Regions from separate parts of the Apilactobacillus micheneri genome, predicted to be linked through region 2. Evidence: riboswitches for the same ligand, from Rfam matches in the RefSeq annotation. Region 2 holds a riboswitch; the other holds the start of a gene.
The links. A riboswitch is a leader RNA that binds a small molecule or an ion and turns the genes downstream of it on or off. The one in region 2 is predicted to bind lysine.
Positions count from the first base shown of each region.

Region 1: it holds a riboswitch for lysine, as region 2 does, so the genes downstream of both, yjeM (glutamate/gamma-aminobutyrate family transporter YjeM) here and lysA (diaminopimelate decarboxylase) in region 2, are expected to answer to the same signal.

Region 1 is NZ_QUBI01000001.1:302,662-319,429, reverse strand. It holds gene DY123_RS01655 (helix-turn-helix domain-containing protein) at 1-478, opposite strand, end outside; gene DY123_RS01650 (zinc-binding dehydrogenase) at 682-1,722, shown strand; gene DY123_RS01645 (biotin--[acetyl-CoA-carboxylase] ligase) at 1,857-2,810, shown strand; gene DY123_RS01640 (biotin transporter BioY) at 2,934-3,476, shown strand; gene DY123_RS01635 (type 1 glutamine amidotransferase domain-containing protein) at 3,508-4,188, opposite strand; gene DY123_RS01630 (glycerophosphodiester phosphodiesterase) at 4,275-4,958, shown strand; gene DY123_RS01625 (LEA domain-containing protein) at 5,025-5,189, shown strand; gene DY123_RS01620 (SAP domain-containing protein) at 5,267-5,878, shown strand; gene DY123_RS01615 (MerR family transcriptional regulator) at 5,882-6,259, opposite strand; gene DY123_RS01610 (SDR family oxidoreductase) at 6,259-7,002, opposite strand; gene DY123_RS01605 (hypothetical protein) at 7,072-7,392, opposite strand; gene yjeM (glutamate/gamma-aminobutyrate family transporter YjeM) at 7,540-9,042, opposite strand; lysine riboswitch at 9,206-9,387, opposite strand; gene DY123_RS01595 (aldo/keto reductase) at 9,452-10,306, opposite strand; gene DY123_RS01590 (HAD-IC family P-type ATPase) at 10,393-12,744, shown strand; gene DY123_RS01585 (DUF1836 domain-containing protein) at 12,797-13,297, shown strand; gene DY123_RS01580 (HD domain-containing protein) at 13,349-13,981, shown strand; gene ybaK (Cys-tRNA(Pro) deacylase) at 13,983-14,486, opposite strand; gene DY123_RS01570 (GntR family transcriptional regulator) at 14,590-15,318, shown strand; gene DY123_RS01565 (phosphoketolase family protein) at 15,562-16,768, shown strand, end outside.
Region 2 is NZ_QUBI01000001.1:160,810-177,577, forward strand. It holds gene DY123_RS00885 (aspartate-semialdehyde dehydrogenase) at 1-102, opposite strand, end outside; gene DY123_RS00890 (aminotransferase class I/II-fold pyridoxal phosphate-dependent enzyme) at 114-1,292, opposite strand; gene dapB (4-hydroxy-tetrahydrodipicolinate reductase) at 1,308-2,084, opposite strand; gene dapA (4-hydroxy-tetrahydrodipicolinate synthase) at 2,081-2,995, opposite strand; gene DY123_RS00905 (N-acetyldiaminopimelate deacetylase) at 3,005-4,147, opposite strand; gene dapD (2,3,4,5-tetrahydropyridine-2,6-dicarboxylate N-acetyltransferase) at 4,153-4,857, opposite strand; gene lysA (diaminopimelate decarboxylase) at 4,872-6,179, opposite strand; lysine riboswitch at 6,313-6,498, opposite strand; gene DY123_RS00920 (aspartate kinase) at 6,673-8,031, shown strand; gene dapF (diaminopimelate epimerase) at 8,044-9,018, shown strand; gene DY123_RS00930 (MFS transporter) at 9,114-10,514, shown strand; gene ppcA (phosphoenolpyruvate carboxylase) at 10,557-12,068, opposite strand; gene DY123_RS00940 (aminotransferase class I/II-fold pyridoxal phosphate-dependent enzyme) at 12,089-13,264, opposite strand; gene DY123_RS00945 (VIT1/CCC1 transporter family protein) at 13,610-14,296, shown strand; gene DY123_RS00950 (VIT1/CCC1 transporter family protein) at 14,312-14,998, shown strand; gene DY123_RS00955 (M20/M25/M40 family metallo-hydrolase) at 15,077-16,333, shown strand; gene DY123_RS00960 (hypothetical protein) at 16,377-16,768, opposite strand, start outside.

The sequences.
Region 1 (16,768 bases), 140 kb from region 2:
CCATAATGATTCCTAATGTAAACATTGCAAAAGAGATTATGTATGAACGTCTACGATTTAGATATCGTTTAATAATTGAAACTAGTGGATTTTCGAATTGTAATTGTTCCATAATTCTCGTCATTTTACCAAAATGGGTACTATAAAAGCCGATTACATACATGATAAAAATCATAAATATACTTATGTAGATATTTTCATTCATAAATTCAAATGAAAATACTGCTGGTATAATCATCAAATTAGCAATCCATGATCGAATCTTTAATTCTTTTTCTACTTCTTCTTTATTTACAATATCTGATAATGATAAATTATAAAATTGAGCTAATTTATCCAATTGGAAAATATTAGGTTTTTCATTATTAATTTCAAAATTATAAAGTTTATCTGCTGAAATCTTAGTATTAGCAGCCAATTCTTGAATTGATATGTCTTTATCATCTCGAATATCTTTTAATCTTTCGCCTAGAGCCATATTAAACGCCACCTTATGTATTTATAACTAGTATAGAAAAGTTAGATTATATTTACAACCAATGATGCATAATATTTGACCTATAGTTCACTATAGGTAGTACATTAATATTGATAAATAATTTAGCAAACAAATTATTTGTATTTAAAATTTTGATATAAGAGAATGTATTTATATAATAATTTAACTAAGGAGCGCATAAAATGAAAAATACTTTATTTGTTGAACCAGGCAAAGTTAAGATTGAAAATGTTGACAAACCTCAAATTCAAGCTGACGATGATGTAATTCTTCGTGTTGTTCGTACTTGTGTTTGTGGTTCTGATTTATGGGCATATCGTGGATTATCTGATAAGGAAAAGAATTCACAAAATGGTGGTCATGAAGCTATCGGAGTTGTTGAATCAGTTGGTAAAGATATTACTACTGTAAAACCTGGTGACTTTGTGATTGCTCCATTTACCCATGGTTGTGGTAAATGTGCTGCATGTCGTGCTGGATATGATGGTAACTGTTTGAACCACAAAGATAATACTACTTCTGGTGCTCAAGCTGAATTCCTACGTTATCAACACGCTGAATGGTCATTAGTTAAGGTTCCCGGTAATCCTGATGATTACAGTGATGCAATGTTAGATTCATTACTAGCATTATCTGATGTTATGGCTACTGGTTATCACGCTGCTCATGCTGCTGAAGTAAGCAAGGGTGATACAGTTGTCGTTGTTGGTGATGGTGCCGTTGGTCTATGTGGAGTTATTTCTGCACAAATGATGGGTGCTAAAAAGATTATCATCATGAGTCGTCATGAAGATCGTCAAAAATTAGCCTTTGAATTTGGTGCAACTGACGCTGTTGCTGAACGTGGTGACGAAGCTGTGGAAAAGGTTATGCAATTAACTAATAATCAAGGTGCTGATGCTGTACTTGAATGTGTTGGTACTGAACTATCAACTGAAACTGCACTTAAGGTTGCTCGTCCAGGTGCAAGTGTTGGTCGTGTTGGTCTTCCACACGTTAAGAACCCAGATGTTGTTACCCCATTCATTAAGAATGTTGCATTATCCGGTGGAATTGCTTCAGTAACAACTTATGATAAAGATGTTCTATTAAAAGCTGTCTTAGATGGAGAAATTCATCCAGGAAAAGTCTTTACTAAGAGCTTTGACCTAGATAATATTGACGATGCATACCAAGCTATGACTAACCGTGAAGTTATCAAGGCTGCAATTACAATTGACTAATTAAAAATAGATTAAAAAAGCGACTACTTTTTAGTAGCCGCTTTATTTTTTTAAGATGTTCGATGAATCATTGCTATATCAACATTTTAATTTTGTGATATGATTTGTATTAAAGATAAATCAAGGAGAAAATTATGCAAACTGATCAATTATTAAATTTATTTATTAAGCATAAAGATGAATGGTTATCAGGAAATGAATTAGCCGATAAATTATCAATTAGTCGAACGATGATTTGGAAGATGATTCGTAATTTAAAACAATTAGGCCATCAAATCGAAAGTAAGAAAAATGCTGGGTATAAATATGTTGGATCTAATAATTTTGATCGATTATTGATTCAACAAAATTTATATGCACCATTTGAAATTCAAACTTTTAATGAAATGGATTCCACTAATACTTATGCTACAAAATTATTAAGTCAAAGTAAGATAACTGATCCAATGGTTATTGTAGCTGATAAACAAACTGCTGGTCATGGGCGTCGTGGGCGTGAATTTTATTCACCTAAAGATACAGGAATTTATATGAGCATGATTTTACCAATTAATGATAATGCAGTTTTTGATGGTGGCTTGATAACTACTATGACAGCAGTTGCGACAGTCCATGGTTTAAAAAAATCATATCCGAACGTTAATTTCCAATTAAAGTGGGTTAATGACATTTATGTAAATAATAAAAAGGTTTCGGGAATTTTAACTGAATCGGTCATGGACGTTGAACTAATGCATCCATCTGCATTAGTTATTGGCATTGGGATTAATCTTAACCCTAATAATTTTCCTAAAGATATGGGGCGACCAATCGGTGCCATTAGTAATAATCAGGTTGATAAGAATAAAGTAGTTGCTGATATTTTGAATGAATTTTATAAATTATATCCTAATTATCAAAAGGGTGAATTTATGGATGAATATCGTCGGTTATCAATGTTGATTAATCATCAAGTTCAAATTGAAACGCATAGAGGCTTAATTGCTGGTAAAGTTCTTGATTTTGATCACCATGGCAGATTAATTTTAAATAATGGTAATGAAACTAAGGTTATTATGACTGGTGAAGTAGTTAAAGTTCATTTTTAAGGCACATATTCTTATGTGCTTTTTTGTTAACTTTAATTGACTTATCGGTTAACTAAATATATTATAGTTAATTGTTAACTTGTTTTATATTTTAGGTTAACTAATACATATGTGAGGTAACTTATGAAAACTAAAGATTTAACCCAGATTGCTTTAATGACGGCTTTAATTATTGTTTTAGGGATGTTTCCTGGAATCCCTGTTTTATTAATCCCAGTGCCAATTGTGCTACAAAATTTTGGGATTATGCTGGCAGGAATTTTATTAGGTGGAAAAAAGGGAACTTTTTCAGTATTAATTTTTACGTTGTTAGTAATGGTGGGACTACCATTTTTATCCGGTTTTCAAGGTGGTTTAGCCGTTTTTGTTGGCCCAACAGCGGGTTATTTATTTGCGTGGATTTTTACACCAATGCTGATTGCATTGATTAATAATTTAATTAGCAAATATACTCCTTGGAAAAATAATTTTGGCTCATTATTGATTGCAACCATATTTACATCCATTATATTTACTTATGTGTTAGCCATTTTATGGTTAAGTTGGCAAAGTCACATTTCAATTCTTAATGCATTTTATGCTAACTTTTTATTTATTCCGGGGGACATTTTAAAAGCAGTAATTGCTGTCTTTTTAGCGCAAAGATTAAATAAAATTATAAAATAAAAAGCAGACTCATTTGAGTCTGCTTTTGGTTTTAATGACTTAAATTACTAATTAACATTTTAGCAACAGCTTTAGCAGAAAAAGGATTTTGTCCGGTAATAATATGACCATCTTGGACAACAAATTCTCTATAAGCACGACGTTTTTGAAAAATAGCGCCACGTTTTTCAGTAATTTCTTGATTTAAGAATGGAATAAATCGCATTTTACCAGCCAACATTTCTTCTGATTTAGTAAAACCAGTAATGTTACGGCCGTCAATTATATATTTACCATCAGCATCCTTGATATTTATTAAACCAGCAATACCATGGCAAACCGAAGTAATAAAACCATTGTTATTATAAATTTCTTTTGCAATTATTTGTAATTCTACATTATTTGGAAAGTCCCACATAACTCCATGTCCGCCGGTATAATAAATAGCGACATAATCATCGGGGTTAATTTCGTTAGGTTTTAAAGATTTACACAGCGCCCGTTGTTGAAAATCACCGATTTCATAACTTTCCATAATATTTTTATTTACGTATTTCATACTACGTGGATCAATTGGTACAAACCCACCTTTAGGACTAACATAATCAACTGAATATCCAGCTTCATGAATGATGTCGACAAATTCTGTGGCTTCACCTAGCCAAAGTCCAGTTGGCTCATTTGTATGCTTATATCTAGTTGTATTTGTTAGCACTACTAGGATTTTTTTCATGATTCTATCTCCTATATAAACTAATTGATTTTATTATATAGCACATTTGGTCTAAAATGAAGTATATAGTAAGGAGATAATATATTATGAAAACAATGATTTTTGCACATCGTGGTATTCCGGTTAAATTCCCTGAAAATTCTTTAGAAGGCTTCAAATATTGTATCGACAATAATGCCGATGCAGTTGAATTTGATGTTCATTTAACCAAGGATGGAACACCAGTGATTATGCATGATGAAAAGATTGATCGCACTACTGATGGCGAAGGATTAATTAATTCTTATAATTTTAAAGATTTACGTAAATTTAAATTAGCTAATGGGGAACCTATTCCAAGTTTAGCTGAATTCTTAGATTTATTTGCCGGTAAAGATATCAGATTAAATCTTGAATTTAAAACTAATAAAATTCATTATCAAGATATCGAAGAAAAAGTTATGAACATGGTTAACGATACTGACTTAATGTATCCAGTGATTTATTCTTCATTTAATATTGATAGCATTAAAGTGGCACAAAGAATTGATCCTGATCAAGACTATAACTTTTTATTTGATAAAAGAATGAATGTAGATCCTAAAATGTTTATGGAAAGTGAACATCTTAATAGTTTACATCCTGGTACATACATTCCTGGTATTGAAGATCATGAAAGAATTTGGACCGTTGATGATGACATGGAAATCCATCAATTATGTAAAATTGGCATCCAAGGTATTTTTACTAATGATTTTGAAAAAGCTCAAAAAATTAGGGACGAAATCTAACTAAAAGTCGTATTCTTTGAATTCAAATTATGTGAGTGTTACAACATAGTTAAAGGAGATGATATTATGGATTTTGATGATATCAAGAATAAGGCTAGTGAAACTGCTAGTGACTTAAAGGGCAAAGCTTCAGAAGCAGCTGGCAAAGCCAAAGGTAAGGCTTCTGAAATGACTGGTAAAGCTAAAGGTAAAATGTCTGAAATGACTAACAAAGCCGACTCAGATAAATAATATCAATAACAAATTATTAAAATGTACATGCTATACTTAGCATGTACATTTTTTTATGAAAAGAGTTGAATATATAAATGATAACCATCGAGTATTTTAATAATCACTATTTTTATAAAAAGGACTTGCAAAATCTTTGTAGAAAATATGGATTGCCTGCAAATGGGACTAAAGCTGAATTAAATGATTTTATTTTAAAAATGCTACATGGTGTGTTACCAAAAGATATTAAGCCATTAAGAAAATTGAATAGGCAAGGATCTTTGCAGTTTTCAGAGATTAAGTTAGATACTAAACTTTTGAATTCAGGATTTAAATTAAATAATGAAGCTCGAAAATATTTTGCTAATTATTTTAATCTTAGTAACTTTCATTTTAAAAAGTCTATGGCCATTAAAATGCGCGATGTGCAAAAAAATAATGATGGTAGGGCAACGGTTAAAGATTTGATTGCAATAATAAATAATCCTAGTAAGGTTATAAATAATTCTGAAGAACATACATATCAATGGAATCATTTTTTACGAGACTTTTATAAAGATGATGCATACAAAGATTTTAATACCCCAATAAAGGTTGCTGCAATTTTGTGGAAAGCTGTACGTGATGATAGATCACCAAAATATCATCATGCGTTAATAACAAAATATTATCCATTAATTAAACAATACAAAAAGAATGCTAAATAATTATTATTTAGCATTCTTTTTGTTAAAACTATTTTCTAGTTCTTCATAGTGATTTAATTTATATTCTAAAACTTGTTGAGCATTTTTATATTTTAGAATTTGATGTTTAATTTCGTCCAATTGATCAGCAATTAATTGCTTCCTTTGTCCAAAAGTTTGTTCACCGGAACTATATAAAACCATATACTTTTTTAATTTGTTAACAGTCATTCCAGCATTACGCATACAAGAAACGAATTCAATTTGTTTTAAATTTTCTTCATCGTAATTACGATAGCCATTACTATCTTTAGCAATTGTATATAGTAAACCGATTCTTTCCCAATAATATAAAGTTTGTCTAGAAATATTATATTTATGGGTAACTTCTGCAATTTTCATTAAATACTTTGTCCAGTAGGGCGAACTAAGATTTCATTCATATTAACATTATCAGGTTGTTCCATCATGAAGATAGCTGAGTTAGCAACATCTTCAGCTGATAATGCCATATTTGAATCTTGTGACATTTTTGCAATAGCATCTTTGATTTGTTTATTACCAATAGTTGAAACTAAGTTAGTATTAACAGCACCTGGAGATACAATACCAGTCTTAATACCATTACCGTGTTCTTCTTGGCGTAATCCTTCCATAATTGCACGAACAGCAAATTTAGTACTGTTATATACAGCAGAACCGGGGTAAACAACATGACCAGCAACTGAATCAGTAGCCATGATTAAACCTTTACCTTGTTTTTGCATAGTTGGTAAAGTAGCTTTAATTCCGTTTAGAACACCAATAACGTTAGTATTAAACATTGCTTTCCAAGATTCTGGATCACTATCTACTAACTTATCTTGTGGCATAATACCAGCATTATTATAAATAATGTCTACTTTTTCGAACTTATCAACCGCAGTTTTTACTAAAGCTTTAACGTCTTCTAAATTAGTAACATCAGTTTTTTGGTAAACAACATTGGCTGGATTTTCAGTGCTATCAGCAATTGCTTTTAGTTTTTCTTCATTTCTAGCTCCAATTACAACTTTGGCACCTTTAGCAACTGCCTTTTTGGTAGTTGCAGCTCCCATACCAGAACTAGCACCTGTGATAACAATTACCTTGTTTTGTAAAGTCATTATAAAACACTCCTTTATTTGATTAAGTTCAATTATAATAAACCCTATACCTAACTATAATGCAAATGATTAGTCTTCTTTATTTTTATTGATTAAACTATCACTATTACCAAGTTGAAATAGAATTGTTGATATTATTGCAGCAATATACATTTGATGACCTGCAAAATTGATACATAAACTATATAATGCAGTTATTAAAATTATTGCTGTGACAATTATTGCTAATATATTATTCACTTTTATGAATAACAAAATTGCTTGGAATATTAATGAAAAAATTAATATCAGTAGTGATATGTAAAGTGATTTAGTAGTTAAACTACCATTTATATATGCTGGTCCACCAATCCCACCATCAGAGAAAGCGTAATTTAAGCCTAAAAACATAATCGAAAATAAGCCTGTAAAAAAGCTAAATAGTTTGCAAAGTAATTTTATACATTAATTCTTTCTTTTGCGACTAATGATAACAAAAGTGTAAACACCAAAAAAGTCCAACTTACATTGCAGTAAATTGGGCTTTTTTAAGTAATTTTATTCTTGATTTAATTTTTTAACACCATGTGAATAGAATAACCATGCCACAATGATGAAGAAGACTGGTCCAAACAAAGTCCAGAATGCAGTTTGAATATCATGATCCATCAAAGGTTGAATGGTGGTGAAAATGATAGCAAATGCTAATGTAAAAATTGTAATTACAGTAGTTACATTCGTAAATACCTTATTTTGATAGAAAATAAAGCCATCTTTATTTTGTGTAATCTTCTTCTTAAATAGTGGAAAGGCGATAACTAAGAATAAGTATGGAACCGCAGTAGTCATATTATTCATATCAGTTAAAATTGTGTAAAAGGCTTGAGCTGATGATCCGCCAAATGAAACTCCGGCAATAATTAAGCAAATGACCAAACATTGAACCCAAAGTGCATGGGCAGGAACATCGAATTTATTAAGCTTAGTCATAGTCTTAGGCCATAACTTCTTTGGTGAACCTTCAATAAATGACTTAATTGGAGCATAGGTTAAGAAGATAAATTCACCTAAATAACTGATGAAACCAGTTAAACTAGTAAATCTAGCAACCCATTGTCCCATTAATAATGATTGACCGGTGTTTAAGTGTAGGAAGTTATGTCCAAATTCAACCCCTAAATTAGTTAGTAGGGCGAAACGAACATTTCCTAAATTAATATCACTATGGCCTAAATCACGAAGCCAATTAGCACTAATTCCACACATTAGAATGCCTAGAAGGTACCCAACAGTCATTACAACAGTAGCAATGATAACAGCACGAGGGAATGTCTTCTTAGGATTCTTAGTATTATCGGTAATACTACCTAGTGTTTCCATTCCGGCATATGCAAAGACTGCATAAACTAAGAAAGAAAACATTGAAACTGGTGATTGAAAGGCAGGATTAGGTGAAGCTACCATATTATGCATATTAATGGGTTCGGCGAACTGGCCATGATTAGCCATTAATACTAAGATTGATAATCCAACAAAGATAACTAAATCAACAATCCCAATAATTCCACTAACATAGGATAATCCGGCAATAGATTTCATACCACGGGAAGCTAGCCAAGTTACAAACATAATAACTAAAATTCCCAGCACTCCAATAGTAGCGGTTGAATCTAAACCAAATAAATGCCAACTACCAGTAGTATCTTTACCAGAGATAGTAACGGCTAAAGGAATCCACATGTTAGTAACTAATGAAACTAATGTGATGACCCAACCAGCTAGCCAGGTAAAACTACCTATAAATGCCCAACGCTTACCAATAGTTTGTTCTAACCATGAGTAGATACCACCATGAGCATCTTTAAAAGTTGAACCATATTCAGCAAACATTAAACTAGTGGGGATGAAGAATAAAATTGCCCCTAATATGTACCAAATAATACTTGAATAGCCCATTTGATAAAAGGCTGTTTGTGAATTGGAGATTCCAAAAATGGTGGAAAAGATAATTAATACTAATCCCATTGTAGAAATCTTCTTTTGACTCTTCATGTTTTCCATGAAACATTACTCCCTTCAATGAGGAAGATACTTTTAATTGATAAAACAAATTGAAATATTTATAATTCACAGGTATAAATTGCCAAGTTAATAAATAAAGGGAACTATTCAAATTGGAATAGTCCCCTTAAAGTATTATCAACGTTTTATTTTATCGTTAGTTTACCTTAAAAGCACCCCGTAAGTTGTTTACTTACGACAGTTCTTAGCTTATTGAGCTAAGTCCCAACAAATTAATTCTTTAAGCAAATTAATAGTTTCGGCAATTATTCCTTTCAACTTATATCAACATGTCTTAAACCATTACTTAAGTCTACTGATAATAATTGCGCCTCTTCCTTAGATATATTTAATTTACATTTATAATGTTATCATTAATTTTTAATAATGCAAATGGTAAATGATTAAATTAATGAGTAGGATATTGGTGTTCAATTTCATATACGATTTCTGGATCGTCACCAGTACGTTTTTGCTTATCCAATGCACTAATTTGTTTCATTTCTTCATCTGATAAGTTGAAATCATAGATATCAGCATTTTGTTTGATTCTTTCAGGATTACTGGATTTTGGAATAACTGCAATTCCACGTTGTAAATGCCATCTCAAAATAATTTGAGCAGTAGATTTACCATGATTTTCAGCAATGTCTTTTATCGTAGCATCGTTTAAGGTTGCTCCACGACCCATTGGACTCCATGCTTGAGTTAATATATTTCTTTGCTTATTAGCCTCAATCATTGGTTCTTGAGTAAGATATGGGTGATCTTCAATTTGATTAACTACTGGCATTTCATCAGCTGTAGTTGATAATAAATCAAGGTGTGTTTGATGATAATTACTTACTCCAATTGATTTAACTTTACCTTCTGCTTTTGCTTTTTCAAAGGCACGCCAAGTATCAAAAAATTGAGAGTGAATTGGCCAGTGTACCAATAGTAAATCAATATAGTCAGTTTGTAATTTTTCTAGTGATTCATCAATTGCATCTAAAGTTGATTGATAGCCTTGTTTTGGTTCAGGAATCTTAGTGGTAAGAAATATTTCTTTTCTGTTAATTTTTAGCTTTTTAATTGAATTACCTAGTAGTTCTTCATTATTATAGAACTGTGCAGTATCAAATAAACGATAACCACTTTCAAATGCAGTTTTAATTGCTGCATCCATAGTATCTTGATCTGCTAATTTGTAGGTTCCAAAGCCTTCCATTGGCATTTGGTTCCCATCAGCTAATTTAATTGTATCTTTAATTGAATTAGGCATAATGATCCTCCTTGGATTTAAAGTAATTTAATAGTAAGACAAAGTTATGAATAAAATCAATCAAAAAACATAAATGAGGTGAGATATTGGCAGAACAAGTAAACAGCCAGAAGGGTTTAACCCAGTCTGAAGTAAGTAAAATATATGCAAAAGGTCTTCACAATAATAAAAGTCATGATTTTACATTAAGCATTTCACAAATCTTAAAAAACAATACATTAACATTATTTAATTTAATTAACATTGTGTTAGCGTTAATGGTTTTATATACAGGTGATTATAAAAACTTATTGTTCTTAATAATTGCCGTGGCAAATACTATAATTGGTAGTATTCAAGAAATTCGTTCTAAAAGACAACTAGATAAGATGGCCATTTTGTCTGAAAGTAAGATTAAGGTTGTTCGTGATGGTAATGTGCAGGAGATAGATCCTGAACAAATTGTTTTGGGAGATGTAATTTTACTTAGTCACGGTGACCAAGTGCCAGTTGATGGTGAAATCTTAACGGCAACTGGGTTACAAGTAGATGAATCACAAATTACTGGTGAAACTAATTCAATTGCTAAAAAAGCTTCAGATCATATTACTTCTGGTAGTTTTGTTCTAAGCGGGAGTGCACGTATCTTAGCGGCTAAAGTTGGTAATGATACATTTGTTAATCGGATGGAATCAGAAGTTAACCAAACTGATAAAAAGTCTGATAGTAAGATGCTCCATACTATCAACCGTATTATTAAAATTCTTACCTTTATTATTGTTCCTTTAGGCAGTGCTTTATTAGCAATCAAATTATTATCAGGCGATGATATTAATAAAGCTCTGCTAGGAACAGTTGCTTCCATGATTGGGATGATTCCTGAAGGCCTGGTACTTTTATCCTCAGTTACATTAGCAGTATCAGCGATGAAATTAGCGAAGAAAAATGTACTGGTAAGAGATTTATCAGCGATTGAAACATTGGCACGAGTAGACACGATTTGTTTGGATAAAACTGGGACTATCACCACCGGTAATCTCAAATTTGAAGATGTTTTGCCTATTGGTCAAACCTCAAAAGAAAATATGAAATCAGCTTTGGGAGGCATTGTTTACTCTAGTGAGGATGACAATGAAACCTCCTTAGCAATCAAAAAATCCATTGATAATCCAAATTGGAATTTAGTGGAAAGTGTTCCATTTTCTTCTGATAAAAAGTGGAGTGGGGCTAAATTTAATAATGGTAATTATGTAATGGGTGCGCCACAGTTCGTTATAAAAAAGATGGATAACAAATTGCAACAAACAGTTGATAGTTATACTTTGAGTGGCTATCGAGTATTATGCTTAGCAAAAGTAAATGGTGAATTAAAGCAACCACTAGATAATGTTAATTTACTAGGATTAGTCTTAATCAGTGATGAGATTCGTTCCGATGCACGTTATACACTAGCTTATTTTAGAAATCAAGATACTGATTTAAATATTATTTCAGGTGATGATCCTAAAACTGTTAGCAATATTGGTTATCGTGTAGGACTTCCCAATAGTAGTGCTTTGGTTGATATGTCTACAGTATCAGATAACGCTGATTATCAAGCGTTAGTAAAGAAATATACTATTTTTGGTAGAGTGACCCCTAAGCAAAAGAAACGCTTAATTCAAGCTTATCAATCCAATGGTCATACCGTGGCGATGACTGGTGATGGAGTTAACGATATGCTAGCCATGAAACAAGCAAATTGTGGTGTTGCTATGGCCTCTGGTAGTGAAAGTACTAAAGGAATTGCTGATTTTGTTTTGATTAACTCTAATTTTTCAGCAATGGTTAATGTTTTGGGTGAAGGACGTCGAGTAATCAACAATATCAGTAGCGTAGCTTCATTATATTTAATTAAAACGATGTTCTCTTTAGCACTAACAGTGTTATTTATGTTCAGTGCATATAGTTATCCATTTCAACCCATTCAATTAACACCGATTAATACATTTATGGTAGGATTGCCTTCTTTCTTATTGGCACTTTCACCAAATTATCAACGAGTAACTAATCAATTTTATCGGAAGATATATGAAGTGGCACTACCAGCAGCAATTACTATTGTTGGGTATGTCTTATTGATTATGCTGATTGGAGAATGGGTTGATTTTACTTATCTACAACGAGCAACATTAAGTGTTCTTGTAACTGGATTTATTTATTGGTTAGCATTATTTATGGTTTCAAAGCCATTTAATCGAACTAAGTTATCCATCATTGTTCCAACAATTGTTATTTTTGCGATGATCTTTATCTTCTTTAATAAAGTATTCTCATTGGTATCGATATTAAATTATCCAATTAATTTACACGCTCTTCTGGTTGTAGGGACTTCAATTCCAGTATTCTTTGTTGTTACATTAATAGTTACGAAAATAGTTAAATTTTGTAGCCAATATCGGAAACGTAAATTAGGTTAAATAGTTCTAAAGACTAGATAATATGATATAATCATTGCAAAGAGGTGGTTATATGAATAAGCAATATAATAAATGGCAAACGCAAATGAAAAGTGTAAGTTTGCCTAAATGGGAAGACTTACCAAAGTTTGATTTGTACATGAATCAATTAATTGCCGTTGTGAATGAAGCCATCGGACCACTAGGGATGGATACGGTTACTAGATCGATGATAAACAATTATGTAAAACAAAAAGCTACTTTTTCACCAGTAAAGAAAAAGTATCAAACTGTACATGTTGCCGATATTATTATTATTAGTTTATTAAAACCAGTTTTCTCAATTAAGGATATTCGACAAGGAATTGACGAGATTACTAAGAATCAATTTCCAAAACAAGCATATGATGAGTTTATTAAGATGTTAGTCAAAAAACTACACCATATTGCTGATGAGGGTGAAAAACCAGTTAGTGATAATGATACAGATCATTTATTAAACGCAATTGCTGATACAATTATCAATCGTTTAATTGCGAATGAAATTTATTCAGATATGATGCATGAAGAGTGATGTGATGATTTCATATCACTCTTTTTTATTTATATAAAAGGGATGTTATTTATGAATGAGATAAAAGAAATCGCTGATTTCGTAAAAAGACAATTAGCAGATGATCAAACAGGGCATGATTTTTCACATATTAAGCGTGTCGTTAGACTATCAGAAAAATTATCAGATATGATTCCTAGCTCTAATCAAATGATTGTTTTAGCTGCTGCTTATTTACATGATGTGATTGATGATAAGTTGGTTAAAGACACTAATAAACACAAAAATTTGGTGATTGATAAATTATCTGAATTAGATTTTTCTTCTGAATATATTAATCAAATTATGAATATTATTGAACAAATGTCTTATAGCAAAAATCTAAATAATCATTATCAATTAGATATTAATGGCCAAATTGTTCAAGATGCTGATCGCCTAGATGCAATCGGAGTCATTGGAATTGCACGAGCATTTTATTTTGGCGGCCATTTTGGTGATAATATGTATGATCCTAATCAATTACCGCGCACTAATATGGATAAAAAAGAATATCGTAAGCATACGACTGTGATTAATCATTTTTATGAAAAATTATTTAAATTACCAGATTTAATGAATACAAAAGCCGCAAGAAAACTTGCGGCTCCAAGAAAAAAATATATGGAAAATTTTGTAAATGAATTTAAAAATGAATGGCAATAAACTATTTTTGACGAATATCAGCAAAATTTCCTTTAACTAAATTAATCATTTGTTCAGCATTAACTTCAACTGAACGACCAACTTGACCAGAAGAAACTAGAATATTTTCTTGTTTCTTAGCTTCTTGATCAATATAAACTGGATAATGAAATTTTTCATAAATTCCAATTGGGGTGTTAGCACCATGCACATATCCGGTAGTCTTTAGTAAATTTTTAAGTGGCACCATATTTACTTTTTTATTCCCGGATTCTTTAGCCAACTTTTTTTCATCTAAACGTTCATCCATTGGGACAACGCCAACAACCGGTCCAGTATTTTTACCATTTAGGACTAAAGTTTTATAAACGCGATGTTGGTCAACACCTTCTTCAATATCCATTTGTCTAACGTCACCTTCTTCGTGAGTAGCAAAAGTATATTGTTTATATGGAATTTTATTTTTATCTAGAATTTGTTCAACTAAAGTTTTATGAATGCTGTTCTTTTTTTTCTTTTTTGACATTCAAATCACCTCAATAGATATTTTAGCATATTATTTGTTTAAAATTTAATGTACAAATCTGTTATACTTATTTTAATAAATTTGTTCGAGTTAGGAGTAAACAATGGCTGATTTAGTTTATCGTAAAGTTATGCACGATTTGAAACAAAAAATTGTGAACAATAAATTTCCTAATAAACGTCTTCCTGATGAACGTAGCCTAAGTGAAGAATATAATGTAAGTCGTAGTTCCATAAAACGAGCTCTTAAATTATTAGCTGATGATGGAATTATTTTTAAAAAACGAGGGTCTGGAACTTTTATTAATCCACTATATATGAAGAATCAAACTATTTTTCACTATGAAGGCTCTAATCTAGGAATTACTGATAGTTTAAAAAGTCAGGGAAAAACACCGAAAATTAAATTATTAGATTTTAAAGTTATTCCAGCAAGTAAAGAAATTCAGCAAGATCTTTTCTTATCTGAGGGTGATTTTGTTTATGAGATTCAACGGCTTCGCTTGTTTGATGATAAGCCATTTATGATTGAAACAGGTTACATTCCAATTAAGATTGCACCAGAACTAAGTAAACAAATTGTTTCAGGTTCTATTTTTAATTATGTTGAAGACAAGATTAATAAACGTGTAACACAATCATTTTTATCAATATTAGCTAGTCCATCAAATGAACAAGACCAAAAATTGCTTCATTTGAAGCCTAATGAACCGGTTGGATTGATGGAAGGAATCTTTTTCTTAGACGATGGAACGCCATTTGAAGTTTCAAATATGCGTCTTCATTATCAATATTTAAGATATAATACTTTCGTCATGTTAAATGATGATTAATTGTTAAAATTTGTGAGAAATATTGGACTATTACTAATAAATCGTTCATAATAATGACGATATTAATAATGATTTATTACAATTATATTAATTGGACCGTATCAATTTATAAAAAGGTTGACTTTTTATAAAAACCAGTTATTATATTCATTGTATTAAAAATTATTAACCATTTTGTTGATGATTTTTTATGTAAACCATTATTAATTTCAATAGTTTTTTATTAAAAAGGAGTGTTAATTAATGGCACAAGATTTCGATTCCAAACAATATTTGGAAGAATTAGACAAATACTGGCGTACTGCTAACTACTTATCAGTAGGTCAATTATATCTAAGAGATAACCCATTATTAAAGAACAAGTTAACATCAGACGATGTTAAAGTTAAACCAATTGGACACTGGGGTACTATCGTATCTCAAAACTTTATTTATGCACATTTAAACCGTGCAATCAATAAATATGACCTAAACATGTTCTACATTGAAGGTTCAGGTCACGGTGGCCAAGTTATGGTATCTAACTCATACATTGATGGTAGTTACTCAGACATTTACCCAAACATTTCACAAGATGAAAAGGGTATGGCTAAATTATTCAAACAATTCTCATTCCCTGGTGGAGTTGCATCACATGCTGCCCCTGAAACTCCAGGTTCAATTCACGAAGGTGGAGAACTAGGTTACTCACTATCACATGGTGTTGGTGCTATCCTAGATAACCCTGACGTAATTGCTGCTGTTGAAATTGGTGATGGTGAAGCTGAAACTGGCCCACTAGCTGCTGGTTGGTTCTCAGACAAATTCATCAACCCTGTTAAAGATGGTGCTGTATTGCCTATCATTAACATGAATGGTTTCAAGATTTCAAACCCAACTATCATGTCACGTATGTCAGATGAAGAATTATCTGACTACTTCAAGGGTATGGGCTGGAAAGCTTACTTCGTTGAAAATGAAGAAGACTTTGATGATCACATGGCTTACCATGAAAAAATGGCTAAAGTTATGGATGAAGTTATTCCAGAAATCAAAGACATTCAAAAGAATGCTCGTGAAAACGAAACTGCTGACACAGCAACTGAACCTGTATGGCCTATGATTGTTGTTAGAACACCAAAGGGTTGGACTGGTCCTAAGAAGAATCTTGACGGAGAACCCGTTGAAAATTCATTCCGTGCTCACCAAGTTCCACTACCAATTACTTCAAACAACATGGAACATGCTGATCTACTTGTAGATTGGATGAAGTCATACAAGCCAGAAGAATTATTTAACGATGATGGTACTATCAAGGATGACATTAAGGCATTAGCACCTAAGGGTGACCGTCGTATGTCAGTAAACCCTATCACTAATGGTGGTATCGATCCTAAACCTCTAGTTTTACCAGACGTAAAGAAATTTGCTGTTGATGTTAAAACTCCAGGTGAAACAGTCGCTGAAGATA
Region 2 (16,768 bases):
TAATGATTTAACTGGAACTGTTGAATTAGCTAATTGATCAACCATTCTCATTCCAACAGCACCAGTTGCACCTAAAATTGCTACATTGTATTCCTTCATCATAATTACCTTCTTTAATTATTTAAAAATTGTTCGATTCTATTCATTGCTTCTCTGATATTTTCATCTGAAGCAGCATAAGATAAGCGAATGTATCCTTGGCCACCCTTACCAAAACAACTTCCTGGAATTACTCCAACTTTAGCTTGTTTAGCCAAAGATAAAGCAAATTTGGTATCGTCTTTACCAAAACGGTCAGGGATTTTAACAAATACATAGAATGCCCCACTAGGCATTGCCATTTCAAAACCAAAACTAGTTAATTTTTCACTAATAAAGTCACGACGACATTTATAAATATCACGCATTTTTTTAGGATCTTTTAAACCATTTTTAAGCGCTTCATAAGCAGCTATTTGAGTTACGTCTGGTGGACATGTAACCATAAATGCATGTACCATTAATAACTTCTTAATAAATGCATGGGGGCCACAAACATAACCAACTCGCCAACCAGTCATAGCATGTGATTTAGATAAGCCATTAATATAAATAGTTTGTTCTGGAAGAAAGCTAGCTAAGGACTTATGCTTAACATCATATGTTAGTTCACAATAAATCTCATCAGTAATTGCAAAAATATTATATTGTTGAATAACATCTGCCAGTGACTTAACTTCATCCGGTGAGTATTCAATACCAGTAGGATTTCCTGGATAATTAAGTAATACTGCTTTAACTTGATCACCATATTTATACAATACTGCTTTTAATTGATCTGGTTGCAATTTAAATCCATTATTTGAAGTATCTAAATCAATGGCTTTACCGCCTAATAAAGAAATGATAGGTTCATATAGTGAAAACAAAGGTGTAGGCAAGATCACCGCATCTCCTGGATTAAGCAATGTTTCAAAAGTAGCATAAATAGCTTCAGTAGCACCAATGGTCACTACAATTTCATCTTCTGCATTATAATTTAATTCATAATTTTTAAACAAATAGTTATGAATGGCTTTACGTAATTGTAATTTACCTGCCTGATTTGAATAATGAGAATCATCAGCATCAATGCTCTTTTTAGCAGCATCCTTAATGTGATCAGGAGTGTTTAAGTCCGGTTCACCAATCGTTAGTTTAATAATATCTTTTATTTTAGAAATTTGGGTATCAAATCCTCTAATGTTAGAAGGTTGAATTGAATTCAAACGTTGATTATAAGTTTGCGTTAATCCCAAAGATAATTCCGGCATTTTGTATCATCTTTTCTATAGAATATTTTCTAGTCCAATTACTAAGTGGTCTAAGTCACTAACTTTTTGAATTGCAACTTTAACCCCTTTCATAAATGAACCGCGATCAAATGAATCTTGACGAAGAGTTAAGGCTTCGCCAGCCCCACCAAATAAGACTTGTTCATGGGCAACATATCCTGGCAAACGCACTGCATGAACATGCACACCATCATATGTACCACCACGCGAACTGGATAAATTATCTTTAGTTTCATCATCACTAACTGCGTTATCGTCACGATTTTGACCAATAATTTTAGCCGTGTTTAAAGCAGTTCCCGATGGTGCATCTTTTTTATCTTGGTGGTGCATTTCAATTACTTCAGCATCAGGAAAGTATTTAGCAGCCTCACCAGCAAATTTCATTAGCAGAACTGCTGATAAGCCAAAATTAGGTGCAATAATACCACCCACCTGTTTATCCTTGGATAAGCTAATTAGTTCTTTTTGGTGTTCATCACTCATTCCACTAGTACCAATTACCGGATGGATATTATGTTCAATAGCAAATTTAGTATTTTCATAAACCGCATCAGGTTGAGTAAAGTCTACCCAAACATCAAAATCATTTGTAATTTGATTTAATGAATTATAAATATTAACTTCATTGGACAAATTATATTTAGCATGATCGTCAGTACAATGTGGTGCATAAACACCACTCAATTGCATATCATCATTATTATTTATTAAATTAATTGCTTTTTGTCCCATTGAACCAGTAAAACCAGCTAATAAAATTTTAATCATAGTTTTAACTCCTTTGGTAAAGAATTTAATAATGCATCATGACTTAAGTCTAAATTATCGGCTAAATGTTGTTTTTCTTCATCATTTAATGAAAGAATTGGTAAACGACAAGCACCCACTTGATATCCTTGCGCGCTCATAACTGCTTTTACAGGTGATGGTGATGGATACATAAACAATGCTGACATCTTTGGCGTTAATTTTCTTTGCATCGCACCAGCAGCTTTATAATTACCAGAATCTAAATCATCATACATTTCACGCATTGCATTTCCATAAATATGAGATGCAACTGAAATAACTCCATTTGCACCAATTGACTTAGCGAATAATGCTTGTGCATCTTCACCGGTATAGATATTGAAATTATCATCAGTATGTTCAACTAGATATTCCAAATCTTCCATTGAGGTACATTGTTTTACTCCCACAATATTTTCATTGTGAGACAATTCAATCACTGTTTCATTACTCATAGTGACGCCAGTTCTACCGGGAATATTATAAATAATTAATGGTACATTAGATTGCTTAGCAACTGCTTCAAAATGAGCCTTCATACAACGCTGATTAGGCTTATTATAATAAGGAACAACTACTAAAGCGGCATCAATACCATTAATCATACTAACTTCCTTAGCAAAATCGATGGTTTCTTGAGTGTTATTACTACCAGTTCCCGCAATAATTGAACCGCGACCGTCAACAATGTCAACAAAGCGACGATATAGTTCAATTTTCTCGTCATGAGTTAATGTAGGAGTTTCTCCAGTAGTACCACCAATAACAAATCCTCGATTACCTGTGTTTAAGCAATGATCAGTAATCGCTTTTAAAGCATCAAAATTAATTTTGCCATCATTATCAAAAGGCGTAATAATTGCCGTCATTAAATCTACATTTTCAAACATAATTATCACCTATTCTTTCATTCGATTTTCTAAGAAACTAATAATTGCATTAACGCCTTTATCAATCGCACTTTCATCAGGAGTTAAAGTTGCTGTATGCAATGATGAATCATCGCCCACTCCGAGCCAAAACATCGTTCCTGGAATCTTAGATAATAAGTAACCAAAATCTTCTCCAGTCATCGCTGGCTTGGTTTCAATAAAATCAACATCTGAATTATTTTTCATAAAATGAATAAAGCCTTTAGTCAATGCTGAATTATTCTCCACTGGATAATAACCACCTTGATTTAACTCTAAATCAACTTTACAGTTATAGCTCAATTCAATGCCATGACAAATATCTTTTAATCTTTGATCAATTAATTCAATCATTGATTGGGTTAATCCTCGAATAGTGCCTTCAATTCTGGCATGGCCAGCAATTACATTCCGAATAGTTCCAGCTTCAATTTTTCCTAAAGTGATAACTCCGCTTTGAATGGGATCAATGCTACGAGAAATAATCGTTTGCACTTGATTAATTAATTGAGCGGCCGCTACCACCATGTCATTAGCATTTTGAGGATAAGCAGCATGACCACCCTTACCAGTTAAATCAATATTAATTTCAGTAGTACCAGCAAATAAAGTCCCCATTCGACATCCGATAGATCCAGCCGGTAAGCTAGGATTGTCATGTAATCCATAAAATTCATCAATCTTGAATGGTCCACTAAATGCATTGGCTTCATACGATAAACGGCCACCACTTTCACTTTCTTCAGCTGGTTGAAAGAAAAATACTAAATTATCTTTAGGCTGATGTTCAGTAAAATAATGTAAGATACCTAAAGCAACCGTCATATGTACATCATGTCCACAGGCATGCATAATTCCTGGATGAGTTGATGAAAATGGCAAATTAGTTTTTTCTTCTATTGGTAATGCATCAATATCAGTTCGATAACCAATTGTTCGCTTAGGATTACTACCCTGAATTCTTACCAAAATAGCGGTGGGTAAAGATTCAATGCCACCCATAGTTACATTTTCTTGATTAAAGCTTCCTATTATATGCAATAAATAATCGTGGGTTTGATTTTCATGTAATGCTAATTCAGGAATCTGATGCAAATGACGCCTAATATCGATTAAATTAATTTCAGCCATTTAAATCACAACTTTCTTAAATCATCTTCCAGACTAGTTTTAGATTGAGTTTTAGCATCAACATCTTTAATTTTACGAGCTGGAGTACCAGCAACCATTGTGTATGGAGCAACGTCTGAAGTAACAATTGCACCAGCTGCTACAACTGCACCTTTTCCAACATGAACTCCTTCAATAACTACTGCATTGGCACCAATCAAAACATCATCATCTATTTGAACTGGCTTAGCTGATGCTGGTTCAATTACACCAGCCAAGACAGCACCAGCACCAATATGAGAATGCTTACCAACAAGGGCACGTCCACCCATTACAACTCCCATATCAATCATGGAACCTTCACCAATTTCACAACCAATATTTATAATGGCACCCATCATAACGACTGCATTATCAGCAATTTTTACTTGATCACGAATAACTGCACCTGGTTCAATTCGCGCATTTACATTCTTTAAATCTAATAAAGGCACTGCGGAATTACGGGCATTATTTTCAATTTCATAATCATCAACCAAATCGGATTGAATCAATGTTTCTACATCTTTCCAATCACCAAAAATAGTAGCTGTATGTTGTTCTTTAAAAACTTTAATTGAACTTGAAAAATCGATTTTGTCCATTTGACCACTAATATAAACTTTAACTGGAGTTTTCTTTTCTGCATTTCCAATATAATTAATAATTTCGTGTGCATCTAAATTTGCCATTTTTATGTCTCCTTTTATTTCAATTGATTATCTAGCGCATATAAATCTGTATAATTTTGACGTCGAGTGACTAATTGTGCTTTACCATTTTCCACAAAAACAATTGCTGGTTTAGGATTCAAATTATAATTAGATGCCATGGAATAACCATAAGCACCAGTATCCAACATTACAATTACATCCCCTGGTTTTGTTGCTGGTAATGGTTGATACTTAATTAAAACATCACCTGATTCACAATACTTACCAACCAGATGAACATGTTCAATTGAACTACGTAATGGATGATCAGCCATTGCTGCTTCATATTTAGCGTCATACAACATTGGTCTGATATTGTCACCCATACCACCATCAACTGAAACATATGATTTAATACCGGGAACATCTTTTCTAGAACCAATGCGATATAGATTATATCCAGCATTTCCAACAATTGAACGCCCTGGTTCAATCCAAATAGCTGGCATCTTTAAGCCTTTAGCTTTAGTTCTATCCTTAACAGTCTCAACAATTTTTTGAACAAAAGCTTCTGGCTTTAATGGATCATCTGCATCTGTATATTGAATGCCAAAGCCACCACCAACATTAATCACTTGAGCTTCATATCCATATTCTTGTTTCCATTCAGCTGCTAAATCAACTAGCTTACTAGCAGCCATCTCAAACCCCTTTAATTCAAAAACTTGTGAACCAATATGTGCATGAATACCTAACAAATGCATTGATTTATTGGCATGCACAATTTCAAAAGCTTTTTTAGCTTCACCAGATTCTAGGTCAAAGCCAAATTTACTATCAGTTTGACCAGTTTGAATAAATTCATGTGTATGTGCTGAAATTCCAGGTGTAATTCTTAACATAACATCACAATTAGTATTCATATCAGTCAACAATTGATTTAATAAGTCAATTTCATGAAAATTATCTAACATAATTACTCCAACATGATTTTCCAAAGCCATTCTTAATTCGTCTTTAGATTTATTATTACCATGAAAGCTAATTCTGCTTGCTGGAAAACCTGCATGTAATGCCATTGCTAATTCTCCACCCGAAACTACATCAATGTGACCTTGTTCTTGATTAACTAATTGATACATTGCAGTGTTCGCAAAAGCCTTACTAGCATAACAAACTGCATAATCAGTATTACTTTGTTCAAAAACAGCCTTAAATTTTCTGAATTGTGATCTAATCTTTCCAGTGTCATATACAACTAGTGGAGTCCCAAATTGATTTGCTAAATCAATGGCATCACACCCACCAATTTCTAAATGACCTGCTTCATTAATATTTTGCTTTGTTATTTGTTTCGTCATAATAAACATGCCCTTCTATCGAATGTATTCGTTCGATTTCGGCCAATTGAAAACAAAAAGGATTCCTTTGCATGAATGTGGTTACACTCGTACAAAAGAATCCAAATTTAATGTTCTTCTCATTTTCGGTTTCAATTGTCGAAAGCGCTCCACAAGAAATATTTTCTTGTGACAGTCCATGATCTATTAAATCATGTCCCAGCAAACAACTACCCACAAGTAGTCTTTGCTTCGGCAACCTTGCCTTTCAACAAACTTTAAAAATCATTGTAGTGACTGAGTTTATCTAATATTCTCGGTTGCGACCTCTTCGATTGATTACATAATAAAACTATTTACCCGCTTAAGTCAACTACTTTTTCTAACATATTTTTTATTTACTATATATACATTTTAAAAATGCATCCATCAAATAAATATGCTGCTTGTCTAATTTAATTTTAATGTTAAAATGCAAATTAATTAGAAAGATTAAATTGCGAGATGATATTAGATGACAAAGTTAATAAAATTTGGTGGTAGTTCACTAGCTAATGGTGATCAATATAAAAAAGTAATTAATATAATCAAAAAAGATAAAACACGACAAATCATCGTCTTATCAGCTCCTGGTAAAAGATTTGATGATGATATTAAAGTAACCGATTTATTAATTCAATATGCAAAAGCTGTGATTAATAAACAAGATTATAAAGATATCTTAAATAATATTATTGGACGATATAAAGATATTGCTGATACATATGATATTAGTGATGATGAATTTGCTCCAATTGTAAGTATTTTTAATAATCTACCTAAACAAAAATATCCTAATAACGAATATTTATTGGCGGCTTTTAAAGCACATGGTGAAAGAATGAACGCTAAATTAATGTCAATTGTGCTAAATCACTTAAACATTAAATCTAAGTTCGTAGATCCTAAAGAATTAGGCATTGTTGTTTCCAAAGATGATCCTAATGCTGCCGATGTGCTCAAAGAAACATATGAAAATTTGGGACACTTTGGTTATGGTAATGAAAAATTAGTTATTCCTGGTTTCTTTGGATATACTAAAGATGGGAATATGGCAACTTTTGCACGTGGTGGTTCAGATATCACTGGATCCATTATTGCAAACGGATTAAACATTCCTATGTATGAAAATTTCACTGATGTTAGTTCAATTTATTCTGCTAATCCAAAAATTATCAATCACCCTGCTCCAATTAAAAAGATGACTTATCGTGAAATGCGTGAACTTGCATATGCTGGTTTTTCCGTTTTTAATGATGAAGCTATTATCCCTGCAATTAAGGGGAATGTAACCATTAACGTTAAAAATACTAATATGCCAGATGAACCTGGAACATTAATTGTGCCAGAAGGTTCATTTCAACCTGAGCATCCTATTACCGGAGTGTCATCATCGAAACATTTTTCAGCACTTTATTTACACAAATACTTGCTAAATAAAGAAGTTGGAATAACTTTAAAATTACTGCAAATTTTTCAAAAATATAATATTTCATACGAACATATGCCATCTGGAATCGATGACTTAACCGTTATTTTTAATAAAGAAAGTTTAGACAAAATTACAATTAAAAGCTTATGTAAAGAAATTCAAGAAAGTATCAAACCTGATAAATTAAATTGGATTGACGATTATGCTATTATCATGGTGGTTGGTGAAGGTATGCGTGATGCTGCAACTACTATTAGTGACATTATTGATCCAATCACTAATGAAAACATCCCTATCCACATGATTAACCAAGGTGCTTCTCAAATTTCTATCATGATTGGGACTAGAGAAGCTAATGCTAATCAAGCTGTTAAAAGTATCTACAATGAATTCTTTGAATAAGGAGTAATTAATATGATTAATTTGTTTTATGTCCATGGTTCTGAAAACCATTTTTATATTTTAGATCAAACATTACTCAATAATAAGCTTAATGATAATGAACTAATAAAACTAACAAGATCAATAACTAGTGAAGATAATGATTTAAATCCGGCAGATGGCTTATTAGTTGTTGATGAATCAAGTCATCAAGATGCTTTAGCTCAAATGAGAGTAATCAATGCTGATGGTAGTGAAGCCTCAATGTGTGGTAATGGCTTAAGATGTGTAGCCAGATATTTAGCTAATAAATACCATAAAGATAGCTTTAAAGTAGAAACTAAATCAGCTGATTTGTTAGTAAACCGACATGCAGACTTGGCGCATAATGTTGCTGCTTTTAGTGTCGAAATATCACCGGTTTATTTTGATGGTAAATATTTTCCATTTAAAAATTTAAATACTACTAGCATTTTAAACACTGCATTACCACAATTAAGCGACCATCTGAGATTTACTGCAATTGCAGTTCCTAATCCACACCTAATTAGTTTTGTAGAAAATGATCATGATTTAAATGACACTTTAGGAGAGATTGGTAAAAAACTAAATGACCCTAACCCTTATTTTACTGACGGTGTTAATGTCAATTTTGCTAAAATATTAAGTCGCAATAAGTTATTTGTACATACTTATGAGCGTGGTGTCGGTTTTACAAATGCTTGTGGAACTGGAATGTCAGCAACTTCATTAGCATTTGCAATTAACTTCCCTAATTTAATAAATACCAAAGAACCTATTTATGTATATAATCCTGGTGGAATGGTCCAAACTAAAGTTCATAACACCTCCAATAATCAATGGATTGAATTAATTGGTAATGCCACTTTTGTTGGCAAATTATCAATTTCAGAAGAAAATTTACATGCTGCGAAAATCGATAATATTAACTTTACCGATACCGGTGAAGAATTAGATTATCAACAATTTGTTGATTCAATCAAATAAAAGAAGGCATTCACTCAAAGTGGATGCCTTTTTAGTTAATGCAAGTACATTTTATCTGATACAATATTAAATAAATAACTTAAGGGAGTGAAAATATGAAGCATAAAAAGATGCTTATTATTTTATCCGTAGCAATTGTTTCATTTTTAGGAACGGTTGATATGAGTATTGTAAATACTGCATTACCGCAAATTTCTAAAGATTTGAACGTGCCAATGAATCAAGCAGAATGGATTTCATCAGCATACTTAGTTCTAATATGTATGTCATTGATTCTTTTTGGTAAACTTGGTGACCAATTAAGTAAGGCTAAAATTTTTCAACTTGGCACTCTAGTTTTTACAATTAGTTCATTAGCTTGTGGAATTAGTACGAACCTAGTTGTCTTGTTAATTGCTCGTTGTCTACAAGGATTAGGTGCCTCCATGACTATGGCAACCAATTTAGGTATTATCACTGAATCAGTGCCATTTAGTTCACGTGGTAAAGCATTAGGTATTAATACCACAATTGGCCAATTAGGATACATCGCTGGTCCTGCAGTGGCCGGAATCATCTTGTCAGTGGCTAGTTGGAACTGGATCTTTTTATTCAATGTGCCAATTGGAATTGCAGCTTTTATCTTTGGTGAGTTTGTTTATAGCAAACCTGATAAAAGTAAACCTAAATTAAATATTGATTATTTAGGTTTTATAACATTAGCACTCGCTATTGGTCTATTCTTTGTGGCAATTTTTACCGGCCAAGAAATTGGTTTTAGTAATTTAGGAGTGATTATTGCATTCATTATTACTGCCATTTTGATTATTGGCTTTATTAGAATTGAGTTAAGGGTTTCAGAACCAATTTTAGATTTATCATTATTTAAAAATCCTGGTTTTACAATCAGTATTATTTCTTTAATGTTCATGTATATTATTATTTACTTTAATAACGTGTTATTGCCATTTTATATTCAAGATAATCTAAAATTTTCCCCTTCGCAAACTGGTTTCATGATGAGTGTTTTACCGGTTGTCAATGTCTTTACAGCTTATTTGGGTGGTGTGCTTTGTGATAAGTATGGTGCTGTTAAAATGTCATTTAGAGCATCCATTATCTTTGTGATTGCAGAAATCATCTTTGCAGTTGTTCAACCAACTTGGCCAATAGCAATTCTGTTATTTGGTTTTATGGTATTTGCTACAGCTAATGGATTATTCCAAAACAATCCAATGGTAATGGAAAACGCCAGCAAGGAACAACAAGGTGTTGCTGGATCAGTTCTCGCATTAAGTCGTAATATCGGCTTTACCGTTGGATTATCCCTATCAACATCGTTGTTATATACTGGAATGAGTTTTAAAGCTAATCGCTCAATCACGACTTATCCATTTGGACATGATGATTGGTTCTTATTTGGAATGCATTTTACTTACTGGATAGCTGCTTTAATTATGATGGCAGTTACAATAATGCTAGTTTGGTTAATGCACCATCATAAAAATGTAAAATAAAAGAGAAAACCACTACTAAAATTAATTAGTAGTGGTTTTTTATTAACCTAAGAAATGTCTTAATTTAGCCATTTTTTCAATTAAAATATTACGCACTTCTGCATCATCAATTCGAACTAAATCATTCGCTAATTTAGCATGTTCTACTTCATCTTCATTAGTTGGTCCAACAGTAATCCCAAAGATATCTTGAATGGCATCAACATCTTCTTTTACGCCTTGCCAATTATTATTTTGTTTAATTAATGAATCTAAAGCATCTGTACTAAAGTATTTTAATACATGTTTAAAATCATTTTTAATATTTGGATAGTATTGAGTTAAAGTTTTAAATTCTGTTTTATCTAATTTTTGCAAAATACGACCAGTTCCAAGCACTTCTGGTGGCACTCCAACTGAATATAATGATCCGGTAAATGTAATTGCACGGGGCATCTTATAACCATCAACGTCACGAGAATATCCAATAATTCCAACATGTTGGTGACGATCACGACGCTTTGGAAAGGCATCAAATACAGATTGTAAATCATTAATCAGTGGATCCAATGTTTTATGATATTCAGCTGCTGCCTTGTCAGCAACATCCAATAAAGTTTTTTGATCATCGTCATTAATAATCTTAAATGCATTATGTTGTAGTCCATCACGCAATTTAGCAATTGCTGGTTTAACGACCGATTCTAGTGGATAGTCATATCTAAATGCTGATTGAATGGTTGCTGTTTTCAATCCAGGGAATTCTTCTAGATAACGATCGACTAACTTAGGAGATAATCCACCTCTAAAAATAGTACTACCAGTACCAGCAATTGGATAAATATCAATTCCAGATTCAGTTGAAAATTCACCTAACTTGGTCAAGGCTAATTTATTTCCAATAATACTGTTTAAGAACCCATTTGATAGTGCTGAATCAGAACCAGCTAAAAATACACGCATATATTTTAAATCTTCACCAAAGTTTTTCTTATAAAGTTCTACATATTTTTGCAAAATTTTAGGTGCATTATATTGCGCTTCAAAGCTTTCAAATAATGGAATCATTCTTAGGCGATCAGTATTTTTGTGACCATTACCAAATTCTTGGTCTTTAAAATGAGCCAAACTAGAAAATTTTTCTTCCATTTTTAATAATTGCTCAGCAGTTCTAGCCATTGGTAAGATTGCTTCAAATAATGGGCGATTTTTAAAGTTCAAATCATCAGCAAAATCTTCAGCTAATAAAATGGTTGTCATGGCCTGCATGAGGCTATAGCCCTTTTCTTCCCAAATATTAGGTAATCTAAAAGTAAGAAACTTGTCATTACCTAATGGATGTTGCTTAAAGTATTCATAATGTTCTGAATATAATCGATCAATTACTGATGAATCAGCATGTTTACCTTCCCAATCCCACATGTATTCATCAGCATCCAAAACAGCATAATTTTGATATGCCTCATTAATTTCATTAAAAGCTGAAACAAATTGTTCACCATCTTTTTTAAAAAATGGAACATTAGCATTATCTGGGTGTTGAGTGCCCATAATGTTTGGTATTCTTCTATCCATAATATTTACCCCCAAATAGTCTAGTTTAAATATGCTTTCAGTCTTTTTAGTGCTTCATGAATAGTTTCATCAGATGCTGCATAGGAAAATCTAATATGCCCTTCACCACCAGGTCCAAATGCACTTCCTGGAATTACACCAACTTTAGCTTTTTGAGCTAAATCTAATGCAAATGCTTCATCATCTTGACCAAATTGATCTGGAATTTTGGCAAACATGTAAAAAGCACCTTTAGGTTGTGGCATATCAAAACCTAATTCAGTTAATCCTTTTTGCAAAATGTCACGACGTTTTTGATAAATTTTGGTCATTTCAACTGGATCTTGCATTCCATTTTTTAACGCCTCTGCTGCTGAAATTTGTGCAGAATTAGTAGTGGCTGTAACTAAAAATGCATGCACCATTGATAACTTCTTAATAATTGGACTAGGACCACAAATATAACCCACTCGATAGCCTGTCATAGCATGTGATTTTGACAATCCACTAATGTATAAAGTTTGTTCTGGTAATATTTCAGCAATTGAATAGTGTTTTACATCATAAGTAATATCGCTATAAATTTCATCAGAAACGACAAATAATTTACGTTCTTCAATAACATTAGCTAATTTTTGTAAATCATCCTTTGAATATTCCACTCCAGTTGGATTACCAGGATAGTTTAATAAAACAGCCTTAACCGATGAACCTTCTTTATCTAATGTTTCTTTTAATTTTTCTGGACTTAAAACAAAATCATTATCAGAAGTATCAACCTTAATAGGAGTTGCACCTAAAATCTTGATAATAGGAAAATACAAAGCAAATGTTGGTGTAGGAACAATTACTTTATCACCTTTATTTAAAATGGTTTGAAAAGCTGCATAAATTGCTTCAGTAGCTCCTACAGTGACAACAACTTCAGATTCAGCATCATAATTTAAATTATGCATTTTATTTAAATAATTAGAAATTGCATCTCTTAATTCTGGCTTACCACTTTGAGTGGAATAATGAGAATCATTATTCATGATGCTATCGGCACCCGCTTTTTTAACATGTTCAGGAGTATTTAAATCAGGTTCTCCAATTGTTAATTTAATAATTCCATCAATATTAGAAATCTTTTTATCAAAACTTCTAATTCCAGACGGCGCTAATGAATCTAAACTTTTATTGTATATATTGTTTAATGATGAAGCTAATTTTGGCATTACTTTTCCCCCTAAATTAACAAAAAGAGACCCTTGTTTTTTTCATAAAAACAACAGATCTCTTTTCAAAGAACAATTCACATTTTAATGTTAATAAAATCATAGTATAACTTATTAATAAAATCAACATTGTTTTATAACCATATTATAATCAATAATTTAGTTTTCATTAGTAAACCTTATTATATGGGCATTTTAAATAATCAAGCATCTCTTTTTTGGTTTGCCTAACTTTTTCTTTCAATATACAATATTTTATAAGGACTTTACAAGATTGTAATTTAATAATATAGTTATAATTGTTATTAATTAATAATCATTATAATCTAAAAAGGTGAATATTTAATGAAAAATAAAAAAAGTTTAGCTCAAAAAATAAACGTTATTAGAGCTAGTGTGATGGGTTCTAATGATGGCATCCTTTCAGTTGCTGGAATTGTCATCGGAGTTGCTGGAGCAACTACTAATACTTTTTCAATTTTCATTTCAGGAATTGCTGGAATGATTGCCGGGACTGTTTCAATGGCAATGGGTGAATATGTATCCGTTAATACCGAAAGTGATTCTCAAAAGCGAGCTGTTATGAATGAAAAATATGCTTTAAAAAATAACTATGATGAAGAATTTGATTTTGTCAAAAATAAATACATGCAAAGCGGTATTTCTGAAGCACTATCTAATAAAGCAACTAAAGAAATGATGAATAAAGATGCTTTAGTTACAACTGTTCGTGAAAAATATGGCTTTGTTGTTAACAATTTTACCAGTCCATATGATGCAGCAATTGCATCAATGATTTCATTTCCAATTGGATCCATACTACCATTATTAGCTATTTCATTATTTCCATCAGGAATCAATATTATTGCTACCTTTATTGCGGTAATCATTGCTCTTGCAATTACTGGATATATTGCAGCCATTCTAAGTCATGCTAATAAAATCAAGTCAATATTCAGGAATGTTACATCTGGAATGTTAACAATGATTGTTACATATTTGATTGGTTTATTAGTCGGAATGTTTAGTTAATAGGAGTAATTTAATATGAAAAACAAAAAACAAACTATGAACGAAAAATTAAATACCCTAAGAGCTGGTGTTTTAGGATCAAACGATGGAATCTTAACAGTTGTCGGAGTTTTATTCTCAGTTGCTGTTGCTACTCCTAATATATTTACTATTTTTATTGCTGGCCTTTCTGACTTATTAGCATGTGCTTTTTCAATGGCTTCTGGTGAATATGCATCAGTTAGTTCGCAAAGAGATGCTGAAAGTGCAGCTGTAAAAGTTGAACAAAAATTATTAGAAGAAGATATTGATAGTGAAATAAATGATGTTAAACAATACTATCTAAAAAGAGGCATTAGCGACGAAACCTCTACTAAAATCGCTAAAGAATTAATTGCTAAAAAACCATTGGACACGGTTGTTAATACCAAATATGGAATCCAACTAGGTCATTACATGAGTCCATGGAATGCCGCTTTTTCGTCATTAATTTCCGCAGCCTTAGGTGGTATTTTCCCATTACTAGCTATGAGTCTAACTAGTGGTATTTATCGTTGGCCATCAACAATAGCTGCTGTAATTTTATCAGTCGCTATCACCGGTTATCTAAGTGCTAAGTTAGGGAATGGATTAGCAAAAACTGCTATTATTCGTAATATAATTATTGGTATTTTGACTATGGCCATTCACTTTGCGCTTGGAAAATTAATGAATCAATTTTAATTAAAATCTAACATTGATTTTTTAGTTATTATCCCATAGAATTATTCTAATCGTTATATGATTTTAGGAGGATGTTCTATGGAGAAAGTTGAAAAGATTCAAATTTTAAAGAACATTGTAAATATGCCCACTGTTGATGATAATGAAAATGATGTCGCAAAATATATATCAGATACATTCCAAAAACACGGCATTAATAGCAAATTAATCATGCAATATCATGGTCGTAGTAATTTAATTGTTGAAATTGGTAATGGCGAACATCCTAAACTAGGCTTAAGTGGTCATTTAGATACTGTTCACCAAGGAGACGAACGCACTTGGCTATCGGATCCATTCAAAGCTAATATTAAGAATGGTCGCTTATATGGTCGTGGTGCTTCTGATATGAAATCAGGAATTGCACAAATGGTTATTTCAATGATTGAATTATATGAATCATCCTCTAAAATTAACGGTACCATTAGATTTATTGCCACTATTGGTGAAGAATTAAGCGCTGCTGGTGCAAAATATTTAACTGATAAAGGCTTCGCTGATGATTTAGATGCAATGATTATTGCTGAGCCTAGTGGTGTAAATCTTCATCGATTAAGAAAATATGTTAATAGTGATGGTGTGACTATTGCACCTGAAACACTAAAAGAATTATTAAAAACATCTTTCCTTTCAGATGCTAATGAACAACACTTTATAGTAAATGCTCATAAAGGATGGATGGCTTATCGAGTAACTGCCCATGGTAAAGCGGTTCACAGTTCAATGCCTCGGATGGGAATTAATGCTATTGATACTTTAATAAAATACTATTTAAAAGAAAAAGAATTTTATGCTGAATTAAAAGAATCAGATCCTGAATTAGGCAAAACTGTTTACTCCCCTGATATTTTTCGTGGTGGTAAACAAATTAATTCAGTTCCTGATTTAGCATATGAAATCGTTAAAGTTCGTACTATCCCACAAGTTGATAATGAAGAATTAACTAATCGACTTCAATGTATGATCGATAAAATGAATACAGAACCAGGAATTGATTTAGAATTAACAATTGAACATAGTGAAATGCCCGTAAAAAGTGATAATCACACTGGTTTAATTCAAATTTTACAGAATAATGCTAAAAACATTATGGATGAGCCAATGCCTCTACCAAAAATTGGTGTTTCACTAGGTACTGATGCATCAGAGTTTCGACGTCGTAATACAGAAATGGATGTCATTATCTTAGGTCCTGGAAATACAACTGCGCATAGTCCTAATGAATATGTAGATATGCCTAGTTACTTCAATATGATTGATTTACTCGAAAAAACGATTAAAGATTTTATGAAATAAAAGAACCACTAATCTAATTTATAGATTAGCAGTTCTTTTTTTATTATAGCAAAGTAAAACCTTGTGCATATAGTAATTCAAATAATAATTCAAATACATCCACAGCAATAAATATTCCGATCATTGTAAAGAAAGTTAATTTATTAGATTGTTGTTTTAATTTCAAAGTTTCCTTATCATACTGCCAAAGCTTTTTGATAAAATTAGTATTTTTAAACTCATTAATAATATAAATTGCTTCAATAACTATCAACGTCAAAATCATCCAATTGTTGGCAATTTGTGCATAAAAAATGCTTAAAATAAAAATTGTAAATATAATTGCAGTTAAACTATAACGAAGATTGAAACCAGTTGATTGTTTACCCTGATTATTCAGCTTCGCAATTAATGCCTTATCATTCAATGAAGTTGTAATATTTTTATACACTTGAT